Regions from separate parts of the Vreelandella neptunia genome, predicted to be linked through region 2. Evidence: predicted binding sites of a transcription regulator. Region 2 holds the regulator's gene; each other region holds the start of a gene.

Region 1 (5,502 bases), 660 kb from region 2:
AAGCAGTGCCTTATCCGCTGCGCGGTGGCGTGGCTCTCGCTACTGGCATTTGGTTTGGGCTACTTATGGGTGCTGTTTGATCAACAGCGACGTAGCTGGCCGGATATTGCTTCCAACACGCAAACGGTGGTTTTGCCGAAAAAATAATTTCAGCTGGCATGGGGTAAAAAGTGCTTTTACGCCAGTACGTTATTTTGCTGCTCTTGCTTATTAAGACGAATGGATAGCAAAAAGCAGTCATTTCTACTTGATAAGATGTATGCGAATCATTTACATTCATCTCATGACTTTTATGAGGTGTCGCCATGTACGTTTGCGTGTGCAAGGGAGTAACCGATCATCAGATTCGCCAGCACGTTAGCGACGGAGCGCGCAGTTGGCGAGAAGTACGCGAGGCAACCGGCTGCGCAACGCAGTGCGGTAAGTGCGCGTGCTTCGCTAAATCAATTACCCGCGATGCCGTTCAGGAAGCACGCCAAGAAGCCGATATGGGGCTTGCCTACGCCGTGTGACGCGAATCACTATTGTTAGGGTTATCTTTAGCAAATATATGATTTGCTTGAACTTTTAAACACCTTATCTATACTCTCAGGAAAGCTGGGAGTATAGCTATGCACGTCTATACTTCTCTCCAAACGTAACTGCTTGATCGTATTGTCTAAACTAGATTAAACATCAGCATTACAGTAGAAAAGGTGACGTTATGAAAGGTGATACGAAAGTTATTGAGCATCTCAATAAGGCGCTCGGCAACGAACTCGTTGCGATCAATCAGTACTTTTTGCACGCCAAGATGTACAAAGACTGGGGCCTAAAAGCACTCGCCAAGTGGGAATATGATGAGTCCATCGAAGAGATGCAGCACGCTGACAAGATCATCGAGCGCATTCTATTCCTGGAAGGCATTCCCAACCTGCAAGACCTGGGCAAGCTGCATATCGGTGAAAACGTCAAAGAGATGCTCGAAAGCGATCTAAAAATCGAGCACGATGGCCGCAACGACTACATTGAAGCGATCACCTATTGCGAGAGCGTTAAAGATTACGTGACTCGCGATATGCTGCGTGACCTGCTTGCTGATGAAGAAGACCATATCGACCACATCGAAACGGAACTTGGTTTGATCGACAAGGTGGGTATCCAGAATTATATGCAGCGTCAAATGCAGATGGCAGGCGACGAGTAAAACGCTATCGCGCGTATGTATAGAAACAAGCTAGCAACCAAAACTAGCTAAAAGCAGCCAGTCAGGGCTAACTGACTGGCTGCTTTCGTTCTAAAGTCTCCTTTAACCTATCGATTTTCCCGCTTCCCTTTTCCCCTATATTTTCCTTCACTACTTATCCATCTAACATTTTCGCGGCAACCCGCGTTTAGCGCTGAGGTGTGCCGATAGCCAGCGGTGCTAACTTAGCCAGTGAGTGTCATAAGCCTGACATCGTCATGGTGTTGGATAGTTAATCGGACAAAGCAAGTTTCATAACCTAATCAGTCAGTCGTTTCTGAAGCTTAAGCAAGGGATTAACTCAATCATGATACTCAAACGCAGACCAATACTGTTGGCGCTGGCTGCTATGCTGGTCGCCACGCAAGCGGCAGGTGCGGCAGATAAATATTTCAACCGCATCGCCAGCTTCGCGGTTCCCGATAATATGGCCGAGGGCGAAGATCGTACACGCGAGACCGCGCCTGAAATCATTGCTGCCTCCGGTGATGGCATGACGTTGGTGTATACCGATAGCCCGCTGGGCGTGATCGGGCGCATCGATATCAGCGACCCGGCTCATCCGCAACCGCTGGGTAATATCGTTATGGACGGCGAGCCTACGGCCGTATCGGTGCTCGGCAATATTGCCTATGTCGGAGTGAATACATCGGCTTCCTACAGCGAACCTTCCGGTGAGTTGCGCACGGTCGATTTAACCAGTGGCGAGATACTCTCCTCCTGCCCGCTGAACGGGCAGCCCGATAGTGTGGCTTCCGCTGTGGCACCCGATGGGCGCTTTGTCGCTGTCGCCATTGAGAACGAACGCGACGAAGAGGCCGGCGATGGACGTGTACCGCAGATGCCCGGCGGTTCCGTGGCACTGGTGAGGATCAATGCAGAAGGGCTGATTAACTGCGACAGCCTGCTCTACGCCGACGTAACCGGGCTCGCCGAGATCGCCCCCGAGGATCCCGAGCCGGAGTTTGTCGATATCAACACCCTGGGTGAGACCGTCGTCACCGTCCAGGAGAACAACCACCTTGTGGTGCTCGACTACGCAGGAAAGGTGGTGGCGGATTTCAGTGCCGGGACTGTTGACCTGGACGGCATTGACGCCAGCGATGACGGTGCGCTGATTTTCGACGAGCAGCAAGCCGAGCGCCTGCGTGAGCCGGACGCTTTGCAGTGGATCGACGACGACCACTTCGCTATTGCCAACGAAGGCGATATGGATGGCGGCGCGCGCGGCTGGACAATCTTCAACAAGCGCGGCGAGGTGGTATACGAGTCAGGTACTTCATTCGAGCGCGCGGTGATTGAAGCGGGTCACTACCCCGATAAGCGTTCGGATGCCAAAGGCAGCGAGCCGGAGGGGATGGAGTTTGCGGTGTTCGAAGATACGCCCTATGTCTTCCTGCTTTCCGAGCGCGGCTCGCTCGTGGGCGTTTATGACGTTAGCAACCTGGCCGAACCGCAGCTCACCCAGCTACTGCCCTCGGGCCTGTCTCCCGAAGGCGCCGTGGCGATTCCCAGCCGTGGCCTGTTAGCCACCGCCAATGAAGGGGATCTGGGCGAAGACGGCGGCCCCCGCGCCCATGTCATGATTTATCAATATCAGGATGCGCCAGCGGTCTATCCCACCCTGACCTCGGCGGGCGCCGATGAACTGATAGGCTGGGGCGCACTTTCCGGTTTGGTCGCCGCTGACGACGTACTTTATGCGGTCAACGACAGCTTCTACAGCGCCCAGCCGCGCATCTTTACCATCGACCCCTCAGCCTCCCCGGCGCGGATTACGGCAGCGCTGGACGTGACCCGCAACGGTGAGCCTGCGCTAGGGCTGGATATGGAAGGCATTACCACCGATGGTGAAGGTGGCTTCTGGGTCGCTTCCGAAGGTAACGACAAAGGCCTTGCCAACACCCTTTATCATGTGGGTTCCGACGGCGAGATTATCCAAGGAATTGAACTGCCCGAGGTGCTCGCTCAACAGGCATTGAAGTGGGGATTAGAAGGCGTTACGCGGATTGATAATCAGCTCTGGCTGGCGGTGCAGCGCCCGTGGAAGGATGACCCCGAAGGCATGGTCAAGCTACTGCGTTTTGATATCGACAGTGGCGAGTGGGGCGCTGTTCATTACCCGCTGGATAACGTGGAACAGGGTTGGATTGGCCTCTCCGAAATCACCGCCCATGGCGATTGGCTGTATCTGATCGAGCGCGACAACCAAATCGGCGCCGAGGCGAAGGTCAAGCAAGTGACCCGCATTGCACTGGATGGCTTGGAACCCGCCCCGCTGGGCGGTGAGCTGCCGGTGGTTGAGAAACAGCTAGTACGCGACCTGATTCCCGACCTAGCCAGCTACAACGGCTTTGTGGTGGACAAGATTGAGGGAATGGCGATTAACGATACTGGCAACGCCTGGCTGGTCAGCGACAACGACGGTGTGGACGATAGCTCCGGCGAGACCTACTTCTGGACAATACCGCTAGAGTAGTTCCTGCCAGTATTCGTCTATACCGCAGTAGTATGGAAGCGATAAACATAAGGAGTAGGGGAGAAGAGATAGGATAAAAGAGATAGGAGAAAAAGCGAGGGCACGCATCAAACAAGGTTATGTGGATGATGTGTGCCCTTTTTTTGTGGCGTGGCTCTTGTGTGGAGAGTGCCTTGTGAAGAGCGTTCTGTGAAAAGAGTGTGGCGGTAACGTTCTGGAGCCGCCTAACTATTTAGCTGAAATCGCCTCACCGTTATCCACAGACTGGCTCAGTACCGGCTCATCAACGGCAAAAGTTGCCCGGCTTAGGCGACGGACACGCTTCATAAACAGCGCAATGCAAAGAAGCGTACCTAGTGCGGCCACCACATAGCTTAGCTGCAGCGGTAGACCAAAACCGATCGGCGCGTAGGCTAAGTAGGTAAACGTGGCCATGGTCATAAAGGTGGCGGGGATCGAGGTAATCCAGTGAGGCTTACGTGACAGCACCAGGTACATGGTGCCTACCCACAGGGCGATCACAGCGGTGGTTTGGTTGGCCCAGGAGAAGTAGCGCCACAGCAGTGTGAAGTCCATGTGCGTTAACGCGTAAGACACCACAAATAGCGGTAGAGCGACCATGACGCGCTTCATAATCGGTTTTTGATCGATCTTGATGTAGTCGGCGATGATCATCCGCGCGCTGCGGAAAGCGGTATCGCCCGAGGTGATCGGCAGCACAATAACGCCGAGTACCGCCAGGGTGCCGCCTATAGCGCCGAGCATGGTGGTAGAAACTTCGCTTACCACCGCGGCAGGGCCACCGGCCGCCAGCACATCGGAAAGCGACTGGTCGCCATAAAACAGGCTCATGGCAGCGGCTGCCCAGATCATCGCGATAATGCCTTCGGTGATCATCATGCCGTAGAAGATTTTGCGACCATTGGTTTCGTTTTGGGTGGTGCGCGAAATAATCGGCGTTTGGGTAGCATGAAAACCGGAAAGCGCGCCGCAGGAGATGGTTAAAAACAGCAGCGGGAAAATCGGTGCGGCGTCAGGGTGCATGTTCTGGAACGAAAGCTCGGGAATCGGAGCGCCAGTAACGATTAAGCCGATACCGATACCCGCTGCGCTGAACAGTAGCAGGGCACCAAAGTAAGGGTAGATGCGACCGATGACTTTATCGATCGGCAGCAGGGTGGCAATCAAATAATAAATAAAGATAGCGACGATGATCAGCGTTAACGACAGCGAGGTCATATTGGCCAGCAGCGCCGCGGGCGAGGTGACGAATACCGTACCGACTAAAAGCAGTAGCAGAATCGCGAAGCCATTGACCACATGCTTCATCGCTTTACCCAGGAACTTGCCGGCCAGTTGCGGCAAGTGAGCGCCGTGGTTACGGATCGAGATCATGCCGGTCAGGTAATCGTGAACAGCACCGGCAAAGATACAGCCAATTACAATCCACACAAATGCCACCGGTCCATACAGCGCGCCGAGAATCGGGCCAAAAATAGGGCCGACACCGGCAATGTTTAATAACTGAATAAGCGAATTGCGCGTAGTGTTCATCGGCACATAGTCGATGTTGTCGCGCATGCTGAAAGCAGGCGTCTGACGCTTGCGGTCAGTGACAAACACACGCTCAACGAATTTCCCATAGGTAAAGTAGCCCGCTATCAGCAGCAGGATCGATACGATAAAGGTGATCATCTAAGGTACCTAGAGCAGTGAGGGGGGATGGGCGAGCATGCTGGAGAGCATACAAGCAGGCACTTCTTTAGCAGGGCTGAATGTACAGATAACCACTATAAAA
Region 2 (5,502 bases):
GCATCATCTGAGTGGCTGCTTGATTGAGGATCCATGTCGCTAACGTCATCGCCTTCGTCATGGGTTAAATCATTCGTCATATCTGTATCATTGCTGTTTGAGCTGCCTACACCTTGTGGATCCATTGGCTGCTCATCAGCTGTAATACCCTGATTTTCGTCAATCGCCGAATTTTCATCGGTTTGTGCAAAAGCTAATGGACTTGCCATCAGACCAAAAGAAACACCTAGAATGCCAGCTTTCTTGAGAAATTCCTTGGACATCATATTCCACCTCCGATCGCTGTTTGTTACCGCTTAGTCAAGAAAGAAGGGCTAACCAGTAGCCAGCATTTCCTGCGGTCGTCTTTCTTAACTTTATTGCTGCATTCGGTATGCCAAAAAAACATAAAATAAAATAAAAACATCAAAAATCAATAACTTGAATTCAACTTGAAAGCATTTTCAAAAATCTACCCAGCTAAAATATGACGCTAAAAACTGTGTAGAAATGACACATGAGCAAGGTTTTACCAATCTTGCATGCCAATATTGCACACTTCTACAAATATTGTGCGGCGGAACATTTGGCTACATCAAACAAGACGCGAGGGGGGGAAGGCGCAGCGAAACAACGCCCCTTTACCGGGGAGGGATTCAATTTGCAGTTGCGCATCATGACGCAACAGTACGTGCTTAACGATGGCTAAGCCTAAACCTGTGCCGCCCGTTGCAGTACTGCGCCCCTTATCGACTCGGTAAAAGCGTTCGGTTAAGCGGGGAATATGCACAGGATCAATCCCCTCTCCGTTATCTTCCACATCAATACAGCCACCGCCAGTAGCGCTAGCTTTCCAGCGCAGGGTGATTTGGCTGCCTGCTGGTGTGTAGCGAACCGCATTAAAGGCAAGGTTAGAGACGGCGCTACGAATTTCCTGCTCACTGCCTAGCAGCCGCGCATCGCTCTCAAGTGCGACGGTGATGGTATGGCGTTGATGCGATAAGGCTAGTGCGTCAGCACACACGCTTTGCAGTAAAGGCTCAAGTGACAGCGGATGATGATCTTGCCCACCTTGGTCAATCTCCAAACGCGAGAGCAGCAATAAATCGTTGACCAGATTCTGCATCCGCTGGGTCTGCTCCTGCATTTGCTGGACACTGCGACCCAATCGCGGCGGAAGCTGATCGGCGATATCACTGTAGGTTTCCAAATAACCTGATAGAACGGTCAGAGGGGTGCGCAGCTCGTGGGAGACGTTGGCGACAAAGTCGCGCCGCATCTGCTCTAGGCGATGCAAGCGGGTGATATCGCGCGCCATCACCAAGCGTTCGTCGTCACCATAGAGAGTAATTTGATATTGCAGGATTCGCCGTTCATCAATCGGCGAAGTGAGCGTTAACGGCTCACTGTAATTACGCGCATTAAAGTAGCTGATAAAGCTTGGGTCGCGCAGCAGGTTAGTAATGTGTTGACCACGATCATGGGCCGTTTGTAGCCCCAGCATGGCGGTAGCAGCACTGTTCCACCACTCCAGGTCGCCGTGGCGGTCAAGCATAACCACGCTGTCACGCATCGCTTCAGACGACTCTTGAATACGCGCCAGAGTAGCGCGCAGACGGCTTTGGGTAATGCGCTGGCTTTTTTGATAGCGGTATAAACGATCGAATAGCTCGCCCCACATTCCACTGGCGGCAGGGGGTTCATCGTGAGGGTTAAGCGTGAGCCACAGGTAAAGCTCGCGCAACTGTCGTAGGTGGTAAAACAGGCATAGCGCAAGCCCTGCCGCGAGCCCCAGCCCGGCCGAACCCAACAGCCAGCCTAAGCAGGTGCCCAGCGTGGCCAGCCACGCTATTCGCCACAGCTCACGACTCCATAAACGCACATTTACACCCGTGCAGAGAAACGGTAACCGGTACCCCGAACCGTTTGAATCAGGTTTTGATGCACCTCGCCCAGGGCTTTACGCAAACGGCGAATATGCACATCAACTGTGCGCTCTTCGACATACACATTCCCCCCCCACACTTGGTCAAGCAGCTGGCTGCGTGTGTAAGCGCGCTCTTGGTGGGTCATAAAAAACTGTAGCAGCCGGTACTCGGTAGGGCCCATTTCCAGCGCTTTGCCGTGGGCGCTGACCCGGTGGCTCACCGGATCAAGCAGCAGGCCGTTAATCTCAATGGGATCTTCAACGCCACGTGGCGTCGCACGACGCAGCACCGCTTTTAGTCGCGCCACCAATTCCCGGGGAGAAAAAGGCTTGGTGATATAGTCATCTGCACCAGCTTCAAGCCCTTGAATTTTATTATCCTCTTCGCCTTTGGCGGTGAGCATAATAATGGGAATTTCGGCGGTGGCTTCTTCGCGCTTTAAACGTCTTGCCAGCTCAATACCACTAGTGCCGGGCATCATCCAGTCCAGCAGCAGTAAATCGGGTTGGTGGTCGACCACCATAGCATGAGCATCCTGGGCGTTATCCGCTTCGAGCACGCGATAGTCAGCCATTTCCAGCGCTACCGCGATCATCTCGCGAATCGATGATTCATCATCGACAATCAGAACGGTCTTGGCGGTCATACCAGAGCCTCACGGTGTCCAAAGAAAACTTGCTCAAAGATAAACAGTTCAATGACATGTCAGTGACGATAACACCATGACTTGATGACAGTTACATGACAACCGCCGCGATTAACCAGCCACAGGCCACCAACTTAGCGCAATACCGGCAAAAATCAGCAGTCCCGACCAGTGATTATTGAGAAAAGCCTGGAAGCAGGGATCCCGCTCCTGGTCGCGAATCAAGCGCTGCTGATGCAGAAAAGTCGCCGCCATTGCCGCAAGCCCTAGCCAGAAGAAACCACCTAAACCAACCCGCCAGCCTACCCAGGCCAGCAATCCCAGGGTGGCTACCTGGAGTAAGCCAATCATCAAACGATCCGCATTTCCAAACAGCACGGCCGTTGATTTAATGCCAATTTTTAAATCATCGTCGCGATCGACCATGGCGTACTGGGTATCGTAGGCCACTGTCCAGCATACATTAGCGCAGAATAGCAGCCATGCCTCCAACGGCACGTGGCCCAACACGGCGCCAAACGCCATCGGAATCGCCCAAGAAAACGCAGCGCCCAGCACCACCTGAGGAAAGTGGGTATAGCGCTTCATAAACGGATAAATAATCGCCAGCAGCACACCGCCCAGCGAGAGCAGCACCGTAAACCAGTTGGTCAGTAGTACCAGAATAAACGCAGCGGCCACCAGGGCGATAAACAGTAGCTGGGCTTCGGTTTCGCTGATACGGCCTGTCGCTAGCGGACGATGTTTTGTGCGTTTCACATGCCCGTCAAAGTGGCGATCTGCATAGTCATTGACCACGCAGCCCGCGGCACGCATCACATAAACGCCGGCCACAAAAATCAGCAGCACATTTCGTCCTGGTACACCTTCCGCAGCCACCCAAAGGGCCCACAGCGTCGGCCACATCAAAAGCCATGTGCCTATCGGCCGATTCAAGCGCATCAGCTGTAAAAAATCTGCCACGCGAGCCCATCCCTTCGGCCGCAACAGTGAACGATCCATGCTTACCTCACGAAGAATAAGATGCAGGCGCTAGCCTAGCGCGAAGGCAGGCCAAGATCATCTGCCATCGCACCCAAAAAATACTCTTGCACTAATAACGACAGGCCGCCGTGATAAAAGACGGAGCGCCTTCCCCAGGCACAACTCCCATCGATACCATTCACGCTAATAAAATGCGGGGGTTGCTTCGTCGCTTCCAAAGGCCCGCGAACTAAACCTGGCTGTCGAAATAGCCAACTGCCTAGCGAGCGCTCACCCAAACTCTCCAAACGCTGGCCCTTTAGCTGCGTGAGGGGGGCGACCGAGCGAGCCACTACCCACGGCGTTTCATCCAAGCACAGCGCCACTTCCCGCAGCCAAGCGTAGCGCTTGGCGCCAATGCCCAGCGCCTGAGCCTCATCCTGGCGCGGCCAGCCGACGCCCTGATGTAGCAACCGTACTCGAAACGGCTTCTCTCCACCCGCGACCATTAAGCGGGCGGTTAACGAGTCGGTGGAGGCGACCCACTGCCACCAGGAAGCACTCATCGCAGGCCGCGCCGCATCAATCGGGCGCCAGCGGGAAAATAGAGGATTTTGCCGAAAAGCAGCAGCCGTCACCGAGTTCTCCAGGGCAATTAACGGGTTGGCTAGTGTAACATGAGCACTGAAAGGCTTTTGTTTCAGCGACTTTTTTAACGACTCGGTTTAGCGCCTCTTTTTTCGCACCCTTTTTTAGCAACTTTTTTTGGTGTCTGCATGCCCGCCACCCAAACACAGAAAACGTCCTCTCACGCTGCGCTGGTGATTATTGGCACTGGCATGGCAGGGGTTGGCCTTGCCCGGGTGTTACGCCGATTGGGCGACCAACGCTCAATCACGCTGGTAAGCGCTGACAGCGGCGATGACTACAGCAAGCCGTTGCTCTCCACCGGCTTCGCCAAGGGCCTCGAGCCCGAAAAATTAGCCCAGCGCAGCGCTGCTGAACTAGGCGAAGAGCTAAATGCCCAGATGGTTATCCACACCCAGGTAGACGAACTGGATGTGGATAACCAAACCGTTCTTCTTGAAGACGGCAGGGTGTTCGGCTACGACACACTGGTGCTGGCCACTGGCGCTGCACCACGGTTGCCCTTCAGCCTTGAGCCCAGCGTAGCCCCACGCTGCTTCGCCATCAACGACTTAGACGACTACCGCCACTTTCACTCGGCACTAGGCCATGGCCCAGCACGGGTGGCGATTATTGGCGCGGGGCTGGTCGGCTGTGAATTTGCCAACGATCTTCACGCTGGCGGCCATCACGTCAGCGTCATCGCCCCTGAAGGAAGCCTGCTTCCTCGCTTGCTACCACCGCCTTTAGGAAACGCCCTGGGCGATGCCTTTAGCGAAGCAGGGATCCATCTTCACCTTGGCCGTTCGATTGATTCCATTACGTCCGAAAGCGACGAAGACATCGTATTACGCCTGGATAACGGCGACACCGTCAGCGCTGATCTCGTGCTGATGGCAACCGGCCTTGCCCCCCGCACGGCGCTTGCCGAATCAGCGGGTTTAAGCGTATCGCCTAGCGGTATAGTCGTTGACCGCCAGTTGCGTACTTCGCACCCCAATATCTACGCCCTGGGCGATGTAGCCTGCGTAGACGGCGTTAATGCCATGTACGTTCAGCCGCTGCAAGCCAGCGCTAAGGCACTGGCGGCAACGCTTTCGGGCACCCCCACGCCGGTTAGCTTTGGCGCCTGGCCGGTAGTGGTTAAAACGCCGCTGCTGCCAGTCGTGGCCTACCCGCCAACCACCACGCCCGAACGCTGGCGAATTGAAGGCGAAGGCGGTGATATCAGTGCCTTGGCTGAAAATAAAGACGGACGTTTGATTGGTTTTGCGTTGACAGGCGGCTGCGTGAGAAGGAAAGTGGAGCTTTCCAGAGCAGCACCTGCGCTGCTAGGCTGATTTTCGTCGCGTTCACGAC
Region 3 (5,502 bases), 870 kb from region 2:
CACCCCCTTGGCTTCATCATGTTAGGAGCTCAAATATTCGTGAACTGAAGTTCCCTCCCACAAAATAGCTAATGCGTAGTAAATACGACGGAGAGCCTTTTAAAAAGCGGGTTAGGTTAGTTGCTTGACCAGCACCTTCGATTTGCGGGCGTGGTTGTAGGTTTCACGCCTTAGCGTAGGTAGGTCTTCCAGGCTGGCGGCGCGGAAGCCGTGCTCGACAAACCAGTGGGCGGTGTGGGTGGTCAGCACGAATATTTCAGTTAAGCCACGCTGGCGGGCGCGGCGCTCCATGGCCTCCACCAGGCGCTCGCCCCGCTCGCCGCCGCGGTAGCTGTCGTGCACTGCCACGCAGGCGAGTTCGGCAATGGTGGTATCCGTAAATACATGCAGCGCGGCGCAGCCAATCACCATACCGTCGCGCTCGATCACCATGTAGTCATCGATTTCGTGCTCCAGGCGTTCCCGGGAGCGCGCCACCAGCATGCCCCGCCGCTCTAGCGGTTCCAGCAACTCCAGCAGGCCCGCCACATCATTGAGCGTGGCCGGACGCAGCTGCTCGTAGCGGTGCTGGGTAATCATGGTGCCCACACCGTCCCGGGTGAACAACTCACCCAGCAGGGCGTCATGGTTGTGCCAGGAGAGCAGGTGGGTGCGCGCCACGCCTTCCCGTGCGGCGGTGCAGGCGGCCTGTAAATGGCGGGCGAGCTCGCTGCCTGGCACTGCGGCACTTAAACGCGGTTCGGCTTCCGCTGGCGAAAGCTGACGCAAAAGCGCGCCCTGTTCATCTTCCAAACCTTCCGACTCACCAAGCAGAATCAGCTTGTCGGCCTTTAGCGCCACGGCGGCGTGCTGGGCGACTTCAGAAGCATCCAGATCGAACACCTCGCCGGTGCTGGAGAACCCCAGCGGCGGCAGTAGCACCAGCGAGCCTTTTTCCAGCAGGCCTTCAATGGCGCTGGCGCGCACCCGGCGCACTTCACCGCTGTGGTCGAAATCCACCCCTTCGCGCACGCCAAGGGGTTTGGCGGTGACAAGATTGCCGGAGATGACGCTCAGTTCCACACCGTGCAGCGGTGTGCTGGGCAAGCCCAGCGAAAGCCGCGCTTCCAGCCATAGCCGCTGATGGGCGGCGACCTGCTCCACATGGGCCATTACCGCACGGTCGGCGACCCAGCGGCCATCGATACGCGTGGGCTCTACGCCTGCGGCCGTTAGCGCTTCATGCACCTGGGGGCGAATGCCGAACACGACGACCAGGCGAACACCCAGAGTATGCAGCAGCGCCAAATCCTGAATCAGCTGTTCCCCTCGGCCAGACGCCATGGCTTCGCCTTCAATTAAGATGACAAAGGTTCGCCCCCGGTGGGCATTGATATAGGGGGAAGCGTTACGAAACCAATCAACAAAGGGGAAGCGCGTATCCAAGGGCCGCTCTCCGGCAGCAGGTGAAAGAAAAATCCAACGTTTACTACGTCCAATGGAGTACTTTACCAGAGCACAAAAAACAGCGGCACCTTCAAATGCAAATCTGCTCAATCTAATGCAGATAAACATGAAGATGCCGCTGTGATGGTATTGCTTATCGGTGTCTAAAAGCGTTCGAGCCTAACTTTAGCCGAACATGCCTTTGAACATAAAGAAAAACAGAATCGCGAGACCTGCCCCTGCGGGCAGTGTAATCAGCCACGACGCTGCAATTGTACCGATAACCCTTAGGTTCAACGCCGCCATGCCGCGTGCAAGGCCAACACCTAAAATCGCGCCCACCAGCGTGTGGGTGGTGGAAATCGGCAGACCAGTGCCCGAGGCCAGCACCACCGTAGTAGCGGCCGCCAAGGTAGCGGCAAAGCCACGGCTGGGGGTCAGCTCCGTAATCCCGGTACCCACGGTAGCGATGACCTTATGACCGTAGGTGACCAGACCCACTACAATGCCGCCGCCGCCAAGTACCAGCACCCACCAGGGCACCAGTGCAGAGCCGCCAATTTCACCGCCGGTTTGCACCACGCTGATGACTGCCGCCAATGGGCCAACCGCATTCGCAACATCGTTGGAGCCGTGGGCAAAGGCCATGGCACAGGCGGTGAAGATCATCAGCACGCCGAACACACGCTCTACGTTGGCATAGCCGAAGTGGTCGTTGGCATTGTGCTCAAACTTGATACGCCGCTGCATGATCAGGCCAATGCCCATAATCACCAGACCCAGCAGAATTGACAGCAGCAAGCTCTGATTAAAGGTTAGATCCAGCCCCACGTGGGACAACCCTTTGGTCAGCGTGACCATCGAGACGATGAAACCTACCAGAAACACATAGCCGGGTACGTAGCGTTTGGCAGCCGTGAATGGGTTGGCGTCCTCGAAAATCAGGTGGTGTACCGATTTAAACAGCACGAAACCGATGGTGCCTGCCAACAAGGGGGAGACCACCCAACTGGCGGCAATCTTGCCTACCGCGCCCCAGTCCACGGTGGCAGGGCCTAACCCTGCCACCGCAAAGCCGACGATCGCACCGACAATCGAGTGCGTCGTGGAAACCGGCCAGCCTTTCATGGAGGCCACTAGCAACCATGTTCCCGCCGCCAGCAGTGCTGCCAGCATGCCGTAGACAAGCAATTGCGGGTCACCCTGTAGCAGCTCGGGGTCGATGATACCTTTACGAATCGTATTGGTAACTTCGCCACCGGCTAGCCAAGCACCCAGGAATTCAAAAATGACCGCAATCAGGATGGCCTGCTTGATAGTGATCGCTTTCGACCCTACCGAGGTTCCCATGGCATTGGCGACGTCGTTGGCGCCAACGCCCCAGGCCATGAAAAAACCAAACAAACAGGCCAGGATGATAAAAATTTCACCGTGCTGGGCAATAATCAGCATGAAAGTCCCCTTAGCGGGCAGTCAGGATCTGCAGACGGCTACCCACGCGCTCGGCGCGGTCGGATAGTTCGCCAACCCATTCAATGATCTTGTAAAGAAAGATCACATCCACTGGTGGTAGCTGGCTTTCAAGCGAAAACAGCTGGCGGCGAATGGTGATTTGCTGGTCGTCGGCTTGGTGTTCGAGGGTGTGCAGCTCACGGATCATCTTCTGCATCACATCCGAGACGTTTTTGCCAAAGCCGGACTCAAGTAGATCCTTGAGCTCTTCCAGCGCTTGACGCGCTTGTGCCACGCAAGCAACGCTGGTTCGGATGTAGTTGCGCATTGGCTCGGCCAATTCATCCGGCACGCGCATTTTACGTCCCAGCATAATGCCGGTAATGTCACGCACCTTGTTGGCGATCTTGTCTTGTACGCTGATCAGATCAAGCAGATCAGAGCGCGACACCGGAAGAAACATGGTGTTGGGCAGGTTCAGACGCAGCTCTGTTTTAAGCGTATCGGCGTCATGCTCTAAACGGGTGACGTTTTCGCGCAGCTCAGCTGCTTTGTCCCAGTCATCAGCCAGGGTCGCTTCAAAAAACGGCAACAGCTGATCGGCACACTCATTCGCCTTGACGATATGGGCCAATAGCGGCTGGAATGGCGAGCGGCCAAACATCGAAGAAAAAGGATTGGAGGTAACCATAATGCCTTTTAGCCTATTTTCGGGGAGCCGGGAAATGGCGGCGCCAGTATAAAGAGTGCGCCCGCCGCCGTCATGAAAAGTTCACAAATGTAATCAAATATTCATCTAAATGTCACGATAACGAGGTGGCGAGCATCATGAAAAGCCCAAACCCCATGGAAGTGGAACTTAAGCTGGCCCTTGCCCCCACAGGCCCTGCGGCGCTTACTCAACACCCGTATCTCGCTTCCCACGCCGCTCATAAACAATCGCTGACCAATACCTACTTTGATACCCCTCAGGGTGATTTGGCCAAGGCTCGCATTGCGCTGCGTCTTCGCCAAGTAGACGGCCAGGTGCTGCAAACGGTAAAAACCGCAGGCCAGGGTGGTGGCGGTCTTTCCCAGCGCGAAGAGTGGGAGTGGCAGGTGGCTGGCCCGCAGTTGGATCTCGCTTCCATTGCCAAACTCCCTCCTTTTCAAGGCGAGCTTAGCGGCGTGCTAGATGCCCTCGTTCCCCAACTCAGCACCGATTTCACACGGCATAGCTGGCAGCTAAAAGAGGGCGTACAAGGTCAGGAGAGCCATATCGAGCTGGTATTGGATGAAGGCGAAATTATTAGCGGTGGCTACCGCACGCCGATACGCGAAGCAGAGCTCGAATTAAAAGGCGGCGAGCCTGAAGCACTGTGGGCGCTGGCATTAACCCTGGCTGAACAGGTGCCGCTACGGCCCTCGGACAGTAGCAAAGCGGCCCGTGGTAACGCGCTTAGCACCCGACACTGGCCTCTCCCCGAAGCGCACTCCCCGGCGGAGTGGCTCCACCGTGCCACGCTGGCGCTGGACGCCTACCACGACAGCCAACAAGCCAGTTTTCTAAACGATGCTCAGCAGGCGCTGGCCACCCTCGCCGAGCACCCCGAACTGGATGCCACCGCACGCGCTTATGCTCAGGCGCTTTCTGGCGCGCTCGATGCGCACGGCCAGCCCAAGGAGGCCTACGGTAAAGCGGCATTGGCACTCGCCCATCGCTTGGCGTACCAAACCGCGCTACGCTAGCGTTTAACACCCTTTTTAGAACAGCATTGAGGCTCACTTCAGGATGATGCGATGAATTTTCACCCAACACCCGGTGCAGAAGGCCTACGCACCCGCCTATTTCATATCATCTTTGAGTCTGACACGCCGGGGGCAAAAGCGTTTGATATCGCCTTGATCGTGGCCATTCTGATGAGTGTCACGGTCATAATGTTGGACAGTATCAAGAGTTATGACGAACGCTATGGTGAAGTGTTTTTCTACCTTGAATGGACGTTTACGCTGCTTTTCACCATTGAACTGGCGCTACGTATCTACTGCCTGGAAAAGCCAACGCTCTATTTAAGAAGCTTTTACGGGATCGTCGATCTGATTGCCGTGCTGCCCACATGGCTAGTGCTTTTGGTACCCGGTGCCCACGGACTGGTGATTGTTCGTCTGCTGCGGGTACTGCGTATTTTTCGTATTCTGCGCCTGATGGAGTTTGTCGGCGAAGCGCGACTGCTGCTGGATGCACTCAAACGGAGTCTGCGTCAGATTCTGCTATTCTTTAGCGCCATCTTGATGGTCATCACGCTTTTCGCAGCCTTGATGTACACCATAGAGTCTCCCGAGGCGGGCTTTACCAGTATTCCCATGTCCATGTACTGGGCTATCGTCAGCATGACCACCGTCGGCTACGGCGACATTGTGCCTGCTACCTCGCTGGGCAAATCCATTACCGTGATTCTGATGCTGCTCGGCTACTCAATCATTGCCGTGCCTACGGGGGTATTCTCCGCTCAGGTGATTCGCTCGATCCGTGAAGAGCGTTACTCAGAAGAAGCCTGCCCCGGCTGCGGTCACGAACGCCATGAAAAACGCGCCCGCTACTGCCTGCGCTGCGGCACTTGGTTAGACGAAGACAGCGAAGACCCG

The links. The regulator PhoB, encoded in region 2, activates phosphate uptake and scavenging genes when phosphate is short. The targets are predictions, from matches to a motif close to TGTCATANNNNTGTCANA.
Region 1: the regulator PhoB is predicted to act here: its motif matches at 1,423-1,440, upstream of SR894_RS02330 (esterase-like activity of phytase family protein).
Region 3: the regulator PhoB is predicted to act here: its motif matches at 3,668-3,685, upstream of SR894_RS03245 (CYTH domain-containing protein).

What each region holds. Positions count from the first base shown of each region.
Region 1 is NZ_CP140255.1:476,184-481,685, forward strand. Features, by position in the region: gene SR894_RS02315 (RDD family protein) at 1-147, shown strand, start outside; gene SR894_RS02320 ((2Fe-2S)-binding protein) at 306-512, shown strand; gene bfr (bacterioferritin) at 704-1,186, shown strand; gene SR894_RS02330 (esterase-like activity of phytase family protein) at 1,533-3,704, shown strand; gene SR894_RS02335 (carbon starvation CstA family protein) at 3,933-5,399, opposite strand.
Region 2 is NZ_CP140255.1:4,768,944-4,774,445, forward strand. Features, by position in the region: gene SR894_RS22040 (hypothetical protein) at 1-266, opposite strand, end outside; gene phoR (phosphate regulon sensor histidine kinase PhoR) at 575-1,861, opposite strand; gene phoB (phosphate regulon transcriptional regulator PhoB) at 1,864-2,553, opposite strand; gene ubiA (4-hydroxybenzoate octaprenyltransferase) at 2,665-3,555, opposite strand; gene SR894_RS22060 (chorismate--pyruvate lyase family protein) at 3,591-4,154, opposite strand; gene SR894_RS22065 (NAD(P)/FAD-dependent oxidoreductase) at 4,293-5,483, shown strand.
Region 3 is NZ_CP140255.1:682,623-688,124, reverse strand. Features, by position in the region: gene argA (amino-acid N-acetyltransferase) at 112-1,425, opposite strand; gene SR894_RS03255 (inorganic phosphate transporter) at 1,612-2,877, opposite strand; gene SR894_RS03250 (TIGR00153 family protein) at 2,888-3,568, opposite strand; gene SR894_RS03245 (CYTH domain-containing protein) at 3,706-4,605, shown strand; gene SR894_RS03240 (ion transporter) at 4,657-5,502, shown strand, end outside.